DNA from 2 places in the Caecibacter sp. AF58-12pH5A genome. Region 1 is predicted to be linked to the other one. Evidence: a T-box and tRNA genes for the amino acid it is inferred to sense, from the RefSeq annotation. Region 1 holds a T-box; the other holds one or more tRNA genes.

Region 1 (4,806 bases):
AAAAGGCGTACGGCCTGTGTGAGCCGTACGCCTTCTCTCTTTTCTATATTACGTTATACTTAGCCTTTACGGGATTCCGTGAGATCCTGAATGTGGGCAATGAATTCATCGATCGGTTTGGCGCCAATATCACCTTTAGAACGATCGCGGATGGAGAGAGTCTGGCTTTCCATTTCCTTATCGCCAATGATAGCCATGTACGGAACCTTTTCCATCTGGGCTTTGCGGATCTTATAGCCAATCTTTTCGTTGCTTTCGTCTACTTCTACGCGGATGCCGAGTTTCTTGAATTTCTTACGCAATTCTTTGGCATATTCCAAGTGTTTGTCCGAAATCGGCAGGAATTTGACCTGTACCGGAGCGAGCCATACTGGGAAGGCACCGCCATAGTTTTCGATGAGGATGCCCAAGAACCGTTCAACCGAACCGAAGCAGGTACGATGTACCATGACCGGACGATGTTTCTGGCCATCTTCGCCGATGTAGGTCATGTCGAAGCGTTCCGGCATGAGCATATCGAGCTGGATTGTACCGCACTGCCACGTACGGCCAATGGAATCCTTAACGTGGAAGTCCAGTTTCGGGCCGTAGAACGCGCCGTCACCTTCATTGATCTGATAAGGAATCCCCCGTTCTTCAATGACTTCACGCAGGGTATTGGTAGCGAGGTCCCAAATTTCATCGGAGCCCATGGAGTCTTCCGGACGAGTGGACAGTTCTACGTGATAGTCCAGGCCGAATACCTTGTAGGCTTTATCGAAAAGATCCATAACGCCGCGGATTTCCGATTTCATCTGGCTCGGCAGCATGAAGATGTGTGCGTCATCCTGGGTAAAGCAGCGGACGCGGAAGAGACCGTGCAGGGCACCGTGCAATTCATGACGATGAACGAGGCCCAGTTCTGCCATCCGCATGGGGAAATCACGATAGCTGTGGACGTTGCTCTTATATACGAGGATACCGCCTGGGCAGTTCATCGGTTTGATTGCATACGGTTCATCATCAATGGTGGTGAAATACATGTTGTCACGATAGTGATCCCAGTGGCCGGACTGTTCCCACAGATGACGGCTGAGGATCGTCGGTGTGCTGATTTCATCGTATTCGGCTTCCGAATGAAGTTCATACCAGAATTTCAGCAGTGTCTTACGGAGTACCATGCCTTTAGCATGGAAGAACGGGAAGCCCGGGCCTTCTTCGTGGAAGCTGAAGAGATCCATCTGCTTGCCCAGTTTACGATGATCACGTTTTTCGGCTTCTTCAAGCATGTGAAGATAGTCTTCCAATTCCGATTTCTTTTCAAAAGCTGTCCCATAAATACGCTGGAGCATCTTGTTGTGTTCATCACCGCGCCAGTACGCACCGGCAACAGTCTGCAGCTTAAAGGCCTTGACAGCGCCTGTAGAAGCTGCGTGAGGCCCTCTACAGAGGTCAACGAAGTCGCCTTGGCGATAGAGGGAAATCTGTACGTCTGCCGGCAGATCCTGAATCAGTTCTACCTTGTAATCCTGGCCGGCTTTCTTGAACATATCAAGAGCAGCGTCGCGGCTGATCACTTCTTTTTCGAGAGGCAGGTTTTCCTTGACGATTTTGGCCATTTCGGCTTCGATGGCTGCGAAATCTTCCTGTGTAAAGCGGTGTTCCGTATCCATATCGTAGTAGAAGCCATTTTCAATGGACGGGCCAATCGCAAATTTGACGCCCGGGAAAAGGTGCTGAATGGCCTGCGCCATAATATGGGCAGCCGTATGGCGTAAGGTATCCTTGCCTTCCTGTGTATCAGCGCCCAGGAATTCAACTGTCGAACCATCTATAATCGTTTCGCGCAAATCCGTTACTTCCCCATTGACCTTTGCGACGAGTACTTTTTTCGCCAAGCTGTTGCTCAGCTGTTTCACAGCTTCCTGCAACGAAATACCATCGGCAAATGATTTCTTTGTGCCATCTTTCAAAATTAATTCTGCCATAAAAAATCCTCCTTTGTAAACAAAAAGCTCTCGTCCGCAAGGGACGAGAGCATACTCACGTGGTTCCACCCTAGTTCATGGAAGGCCAGGCCTTTCATGTACTCAAGCGCTGTAACGGTACGACCGTATCACTGTACTTTGTTCCAATGATCAGCTCCAAGGTGGTAATGCATCGTTTCTCTATAGGATACTCGCAGCATATGTATCCCTCTCTGCATAAAGTGACCGATGATCTTGTCCTTATCAAAGCCTTTATCAACTTCAATTTACTTGTTCAGTATACGGCTCTTTTTCATAAAAGTCAAGATTGAATACATGAATATTATTTTGTTATGCACCGGTTATTTTTTTAGATATGTCTGCTCTTCTATTATTGCTGAGGATGACAGCATCCTAGAAAGGAAGGGGTTAATTTTTTAAAACAATTTGTCTTGTTTCATAATTACTTTTAGAGATTTTATACTAGTAATTTATATTAATTAGTAATTATTACTACCTTTTTCTCAAGAAACATTATATTTTGGTATATAACGTGGTATAATGATAGTAGAAAAAATATTTAATATTGATATAAAACGCGGAAGCTTCTACCTCTGCAGTTTATATACGATATCTCAGGTTTTGCACCACCGACAGGAGAGATGACCTATGCAAGAATACGGCAGACTGAGAGAATTACGGTATGAAGCCAGACGTTCCCAGCAGGAAATTGCAGACATGCTGCATTGCACACAGGTTGCATACAGCCTGTATGAATCAGGAAAGAGAAAAATTTCTATTGCCCGCCTGGCCATTTTGGCTCGTTTCTATGAAACGTCCATTGATTATTTAGTAGGCCTTGTTGACGAAAGAAAGCCGGCCGGCCCTTATGTAAAGGATTGGAAGGAACTTCGTTAACAGGAAGGGCTAGCCTATACAAAGAGCCCAAAAAAAGACCTGTCTCTTACGAGACAGGTCTTTTAAGCGTCTTGACGAATCAATTAGCCTTTGATTTTTTTGATAGCTTCTGTGAGCATCGGAACGACTTTGAATGCGTCGCCAACGATACCATAGTCGCATACTTTGAAGATCGGAGCATCTTCGTCTTTGTTGATAGCGATAACGCAATCAGCACCGCTCATGCCAGCGAGATGCTGGATAGCGCCGGAGATACCGCAAGCAATGTAGATCTTAGGACCTACAGTTTTACCTGTCTGGCCTACCTGATGGAGAGCGTCGATCCAGCCAGCATCAACAGCTGCACGGGAAGCACCAACAGCACCGCCGAGGAGATCAGCCAAGTCTTTCAGCATGCCTGTGAACGGTTCAGGACCATTCATGCCACGGCCGCCGGAAACGATAACGTCAGCTTCTTCGATTTTAACGCCTTCGCCGCCCATTTTGATGAGTTCAACGAATTTCGTCATGAAGTCAGCATCTGTGAGGTTAGCCGTCTTTTCGATAACTTCACCAGTTGCGCTCGGATCAGCTTCCGGTTTTTTGAATACGTTCGGGCGAACAGTACCCATCTGCGGACGGTTATCCGGGCAAATGATTTCAGCCATGATGTTGCCGCCGAGAGCCGGACGAGTCCAAACGATCGTCTTGTTGTCGTCGTCAACAGCGAGGCCTGTGCAGTCAGCCGTAAGGCCAGTCTGCAGGGAGTTGGCAACACGCGGGCCGAGGTCACGGCCGATGTTCGTAGCGCCAACGAGGAATACGTTCGGTTTTACTTCGTTGAAGAAGTCGCAAATAACTTTTGCATATGCCGTCGTATTGTAGTTTTCGAGTTTTTCGTCATCATATACGTATACTTTGTGAGCGCCATGAGCAATCAGTTCCTGTGCCAACGGTTTTACGTTATGACCAATGAGGATCGCACCTACTTCATCACCGATGGTGTCAGCTAAAACGCGAGCCTGGCCCAACAGTTCGAAAGATACGTTACGTAATTTGCCTTCGAATTGTTCAGCAATTACATATATGCCTTTGTATTCTGCTAAATCCATTTTCACTTTTCCTCCTTAGAATTAAATGATCTTCTGTTCAGTCAGTTTTTCCATCAATGTGTCAACTGCTGCCTGGTAATTGTCATCTTCGACAGGAATTACGAGACCCTGAGTTCTCTGAGGCGGTGTGAAAATCTTACGAACTTTTGTCGGCGAACCGCTCAAACCGATCTTAGATTCATCAGCCTTTACGTCGTCAGCAGACAGTTCAGGAATTTCGCGGCGTTTTGCTTTCATCGTACCACGGATGGTCGGGAAGCGTGGTTCGTTCAATTCTTTTACAGCCGTGATCAAAACAGGGAATTTAGCTTCTGTTACGATATAGCCTTCTTCGTTCTGCTGTTTAACAGTAACGGTGTCGCCTTCGACTTTCAGATCAGCAGCGTATGTGATCTGCGGAATGCCGAGTTCGCAAGCGATCTGCGGGCCAACCTGAGCTGTATCGCCATCGATAGCCTGTTTGCCGCAAAGAATGATATCGAATTTTTCAATACCTTTGAGTTCAGTTACTTTCTTGATGGCCTGTGCAATGCAGTAGCCTGTAGCAAGAGTATCGGAACCACCGACTTTACGGTCGGTCAGGAGATATGCTTCATCAGCGCCCATAGCTAAACCTTCGCGAAGAACGTCTTTTGCCTGCGGGGGCCCCATGGAAAGCAAGGTAACCTTTGCGCCCTGATTATCTTTTAACTGAAGAGCAGCTTCCAAAGCGTTCTGGTCGAACGGATTGAAGATGTTCGGTACACCGGCACGAATGACGGTATGTTTTACGGGATCAATCTTAACTTCTGCTGTGTCTGGAACCTGTTTGACACATACCAATATTTCCATATTTCTGTTGCCTCCTAAAT
Region 2 (4,806 bases), on a different contig from region 1:
TTTGGGGCAAAAGAGTATAAAAAAAGCACCCTTCAGCGCAGACTGAAAGGTGCATGGGACATGCAGACGTCAATACGCGCAACTCTTGCTCCTTTTTTGGCGTAAAAGGGCGCAAAAAGAGCGCGGTCTTTGATGAGTATCCTTTCTGTCTCGGTCTAAAAAGATCCAAGCAGCTGACAATCCATCCATTCAAAATATAAAACCGAAAAGTATAACTCACGTAACGTGATGCTATCTTTTGCCTCGGCCGTATCATATCACACTTGTTCTGTTTTAGCAACAAGTGATTGAAATTTTCCGTTTCTTATACAGCCTGCAGGAATATTCTGTCAAATGAGAGGGAAGCCGCAGTCAGAGAAAAAGGCACAACGAACACTTTGATGAGGAAAAATTTTTTTCGGTGTCCTTATATGATTAGATTATATACACGTGAAAATTATCACGAAAAAACCTCTTGTCAGGGACAGTCTGTCTGTGTATAATGGACGCGACATGCTGACATCCAACCAATCGTTCCCATGGAAGGAAATACGCCGATGGAATATGTAAGTGAGTTGGATACGAGAGCGGCTGGCACTGCCGCCGCAAATAGTGCTTTGAAGGTGCATCGTCTTACCTTTATGGAAGCAGCCATGCTGGTCGTCGGTTCGACTATTGGCTCCGGTGTCTTAGGCCTGGCCTACGCGAGCCGTCTGGCCGGCTGGCCTGTCTTATTCATATGGCTCGTCGTAGCCGGGATTTTTTCCGACATTTCCATGCTGTACGTTGCGGAAACAGCCTTGCGGACACAAGAGCCGTTGCAGCTTTCCGGCCTGGCTGAAAAGTACGTGGGGAGAATCGGTTCCTGGCTGATTTTTTTCTCCGTTGGCGCCACGTCCTTTTGCAGTCTCATTGCCTATACGGCAGGCTGTGGCCGGATTCTCAGCGAGTGTACGGGCCTTACGCCGGAGCTGGCCGGTATCCTCTTTGCTGCCGGTGCGACCGTTGTCGTCTGGGGCGGCCTGAAGGTGACCGGTGTAGCCGAAAAATTTCTCAGCCTGGGCATGATTGTCATGCTGCTGCTCTTGGCCGGGGCCTCTGTCGTATCAGCCCGCGTGCCTGTAGCAGATATTTTATATACCCACTGGGCCTATGCCGTCCCAGTTTTTAATATTGCCGTTTTTTGTTATGCCGTCCAATATATTGTGCCGGAGCTGGCCCGTGGCTTTACCCATGCGTCACAAAAACTGGTGCCGTCCCTCTTGACCGGCATGGGCATTTCCTTTCTCATCCTGGCCATCGTGCCCTTGTCTGTTTTCCTCATGCTGCCTGTAGCAGAGATTACGGAAGTAGCGTCTCTCTCGTGGGGACGGGCCTTGCAGCCGGATATTTTCTTTTTCCTGGTTAATGCCTTCACCTTTTGCGCGATGCTGACGTCCTTTTGGGCCATTTCGGAAAGCTTTTTGACCAATATGGTAGACCGCCTGCATCTGGCCTCTGAAGGGGCTGTAAAGGACCGGGCCCTGTGCCTGGCCGTCATCGTTATACCGCCTGTTTTTCTGGCGTCAGGCAATCTCGTAGGCTTTGTCAACGCCTTGTTTAGTGCCGGTACCTTTGGCGGTATTATCATGTCCATCCTGCCCGTGTTCATGCTGCGCCAGGCCCGGCGCCAGGGCAACCGGCAGCCCTGCTGGCAGTGTGGCCGTATTGCCAGCCTGCCTGTGCAGCTCCTGGTCGTCGCCCTCTTTAGCAGTGCCGGCATCTATGCCTTGTGCAGCCTGGCGGGACTGTTGCCGCCGGCGTGGTAATCGATGCGATAGCGAAGTCCGGACCGCGTGTGATGACGTGGTCCGGACTTCTTTTTTTCTAAATGAGAAGAAAAAGGATGCACGGGCACCGTATTTGTGGTACGATGGAATAAACATAACGCTATATACCATGCTGAAACCTGCCGGAGGAGGTGCCTCATTATGTTAGGAGATTGTGCGAATTGCAGCTGTGGCCATATATGTGCGACGAAAGGTGTGAGCTGTACGCCTGTCGACAAGGAAGCCGTCCTGAGCCAGTATTCACTTGAGGAACGGAAAATCATGGAAGCCGCTGCCTATGTCGAGGCGACGTATTATATGCAGTACACGCGCATTCAGGAAACAGCGGCCTTTGCCCAGCGTATGGGCTACAAAAAAATCGGCCTGGCCTTTTGTGTCGGCATAAGCCACGAAATGGAGCTCATTGCCAACTATTTCTCGAAGTTCTTCGACGTCTATTCCATTTGCTGCAAAAACTGCGGCATTGCCAAGGACGAGCTGGGCCTAGCCCGGGTCACGCCGGAAAATCCTATCGAAAGCATGTGCAACCCGAAAAACCAAGCCCATTTCCTGAACGAACAGGGCTGCGAGCTCTTCGTCTCTGCCGGGCTCTGCGTCGGCCATGATGCCATTTTCAATGCGTCCTGTAAGGGGCCGGTGACCAACCTGATCGCCAAGGACCGCGTCCTGGCACATAATCCCATGGGCGCCGTGTATTCAAACTACTGGCGCAATAAACTGGGACTGAACGAAGAGGACTAGAGCCTGTCGCGGCAGCCGGTGCAGACATAAAAAAAGAACTCCACTACTAAGTAGTGAAGTTCTTAGACTTTGGAGCCACTAATAGGATTTGAACCTACGACCCTCTCATTACGAATGAGATGCTCTGCCAGCTGAGCTATAGTGGCACGAAAAGTACTCTGCTAGTATAGCAAGATTGCCTGTGCTTGTCAATAAAAAAAGAAAAGAAATTTTGATCAATTGCAAGGAAATAAAAATCAAAAAGTCAAAAAATAATTTTCCTAACCGTTACTTTTACAACATACAAGGCGGTCAGGGCAGACTATAATCAAGGCATAAAGAAGAACGAACGGGCCGCAAGGCCCGGAAAGGCGTGATGATCATGAAAGGTAAAAGTGGCGTTGTCTTTTCCCTGACAGCTGAAAATGCGGCTGTACCGGGGTGCACCGTATCGAATGCCCTCTGGGAAAGCCAGGCAGGCAGTTTGATCTGTTTTTCTCTGGGTGCGGATACGGATATCAGTGCCGAAACGAGTCCCTTTCCCCGGCTGCTGTACGTCGATACAGGCTGTATGACCGTCTTCACGACGGCCGGAGAAGAATGGCACGTCAAGACGGGCCAGGCCCTGCTCGTACCGGCAGATGTGCCGACGGGCATGAAAGCTGCTGAGGATACAGTATATTTGGAAATCGTTCAAAAGGAGGATACACATATGAATAAAGTGATAAAAGCTGGTAACGTTTTTAAATTGGCCGATCTCGTTCCCTATCAGGATGGCCGCATTGTCAACATGGACGTCGTCAACAACGACCACTTGAAACTGGCCATCATGAGCTTTGCCGATGGCACAGGCCTTTCGGAACATGCTGCACCGGGTGAAGCCCTGGTCCTGGCCTTGGAAGGCAAAGGCATCATCGGTTATGAAGGCCAGGATCACCCCATTCAGGCTGGCGAAACCTTTAAATTCGATAAACTGGGCCGCCATTCCGTCAAAGCTGACGGGCCGTTCAAAATGGCCCTCTTCTTGACACTGGATGCCTAAGGGGTTATTACTATATGCAAGGTACCGGATTTCCGGTGACCATAAATATGTTGCTTTGAAAGGAGCGATTTATTATGAAATTCAAAGTTAATGATAGCTGTATCTCTTGCGGTATGTGCGCTGCTTCCTGTCCGGAAGTGTTCCACATGACAGACGCTGGCGTAGCAGAAGCCATTCCTGATGACGTAGCACCGGAATTGGAAGCTTCGGCACAGGATGCCATGAACAACTGTCCGGCTGGCGCTATTGAAGAAGCCTAAGGCCTAAGCACATAGGAAGTCCCGCCCTGGCACGATAAAAGTCCTGCCGGGGCGGGATTTTTACTTTTTGGCGGAGCCTCTTCTTACGAATGAGAGGCTCAGCTGGTACCGTATTACATAAAAAGAAGAGGACGCCTGCCAAAGCAGGGGCCTCTTCTTTTTTTAGCGTACAGGTCTATTTTTTCTCGAAGTAATACCGCGTCCACATGGTCACTTCCGAAAGGGATGGATGGGGCGTCATGGTTTCGCCAATCGTATAGACCGAGCGCGGGTCCAGTGTCCGCGTCAAGGGCTTTTGCCGCAAGGCACGGGCCGTCGGCGACGCGATTTCCTCATGCAGCGGCGTAATCGTATGGGTGCCGCAGGAAAGGAGGTTGATGAAGGGCTGGATGAGGATCGAGGCTTCCGGCCCGACGATGTGGGCGCCCAGGACGTGACGTGTCTTGCCGTCGACGACGAGCTTGATGAAGCCGTCGTCAGAGGCACCGGGTTCAAAGCCCAGGGCATAGCCCTTGACGGCTGTCGAGTAGTGATTGACTGCCGTTTCCGTCGTATAGCCCGCCTTTTGGGCCTGGATTTCCGTCAGGCCTACGTGGGCCGCTTCGGGGTACGTATAGGTCACGGCCGGTACCGTATCGTATTGGGCCCAGCGCCACTGGTCCGGGGCCATGCCGGAGAAGAGATTATGGGCAATGATTTCCGCTTCGTAATTGGCTTTGTGGCGGAACGGTGCCAGGCCGTTTACGTCGCCTAAGGCCCAGATTCCGTCAGCCGTCGTTTCGAGAAATTCATTGGTCAAGATATACCCGCGCTGGTCGGTCTGCACGTCTGTATTTTCCAGGTGCAGCAGCTCGGTCATGGGCTTGATGCCGGGGGCAACGAGGATTTCTTCAGCCCGTACTTCGGCAGAAAGGCCGTCTTCGCGGCTATGAATGGTCAGTACCTTTTCGTTGCCTTCCATACGGACGGAAATGGT

What was found. A T-box is a leader RNA that pairs with one kind of tRNA and senses whether it is charged. The one in region 1 lies ahead of thrS (threonine--tRNA ligase), so its partner is inferred to be a tRNA-Thr.
Region 2: it encodes a tRNA-Thr, which carries the amino acid that the T-box ahead of thrS (threonine--tRNA ligase) is inferred to sense. The anticodon was not compared.

The regions. Positions count from the first base shown of each region.
Region 1 covers NZ_JAQDBC010000001.1:162,122-166,927, forward strand. The annotation lists gene thrS (threonine--tRNA ligase) at 60-1,967, opposite strand; T-box leader at 2,004-2,223, opposite strand; gene PGX44_RS00775 (helix-turn-helix domain-containing protein) at 2,616-2,864, shown strand; gene PGX44_RS00780 (electron transfer flavoprotein subunit alpha/FixB family protein) at 2,948-3,955, opposite strand; gene PGX44_RS00785 (electron transfer flavoprotein subunit beta/FixA family protein) at 3,977-4,786, opposite strand.
Region 2 covers NZ_JAQDBC010000027.1:15,962-20,767, reverse strand. The annotation lists gene PGX44_RS10620 (aromatic amino acid transport family protein) at 537-1,787, shown strand; gene PGX44_RS10615 (DUF1847 domain-containing protein) at 1,950-2,549, shown strand; tRNA gene PGX44_RS10610 (tRNA-Thr) at 2,620-2,695, opposite strand; gene PGX44_RS10605 (cupin domain-containing protein) at 2,911-3,570, shown strand; gene PGX44_RS10600 (ferredoxin) at 3,645-3,830, shown strand; gene PGX44_RS10595 (dihydrolipoyl dehydrogenase family protein) at 4,006-4,806, opposite strand, start outside.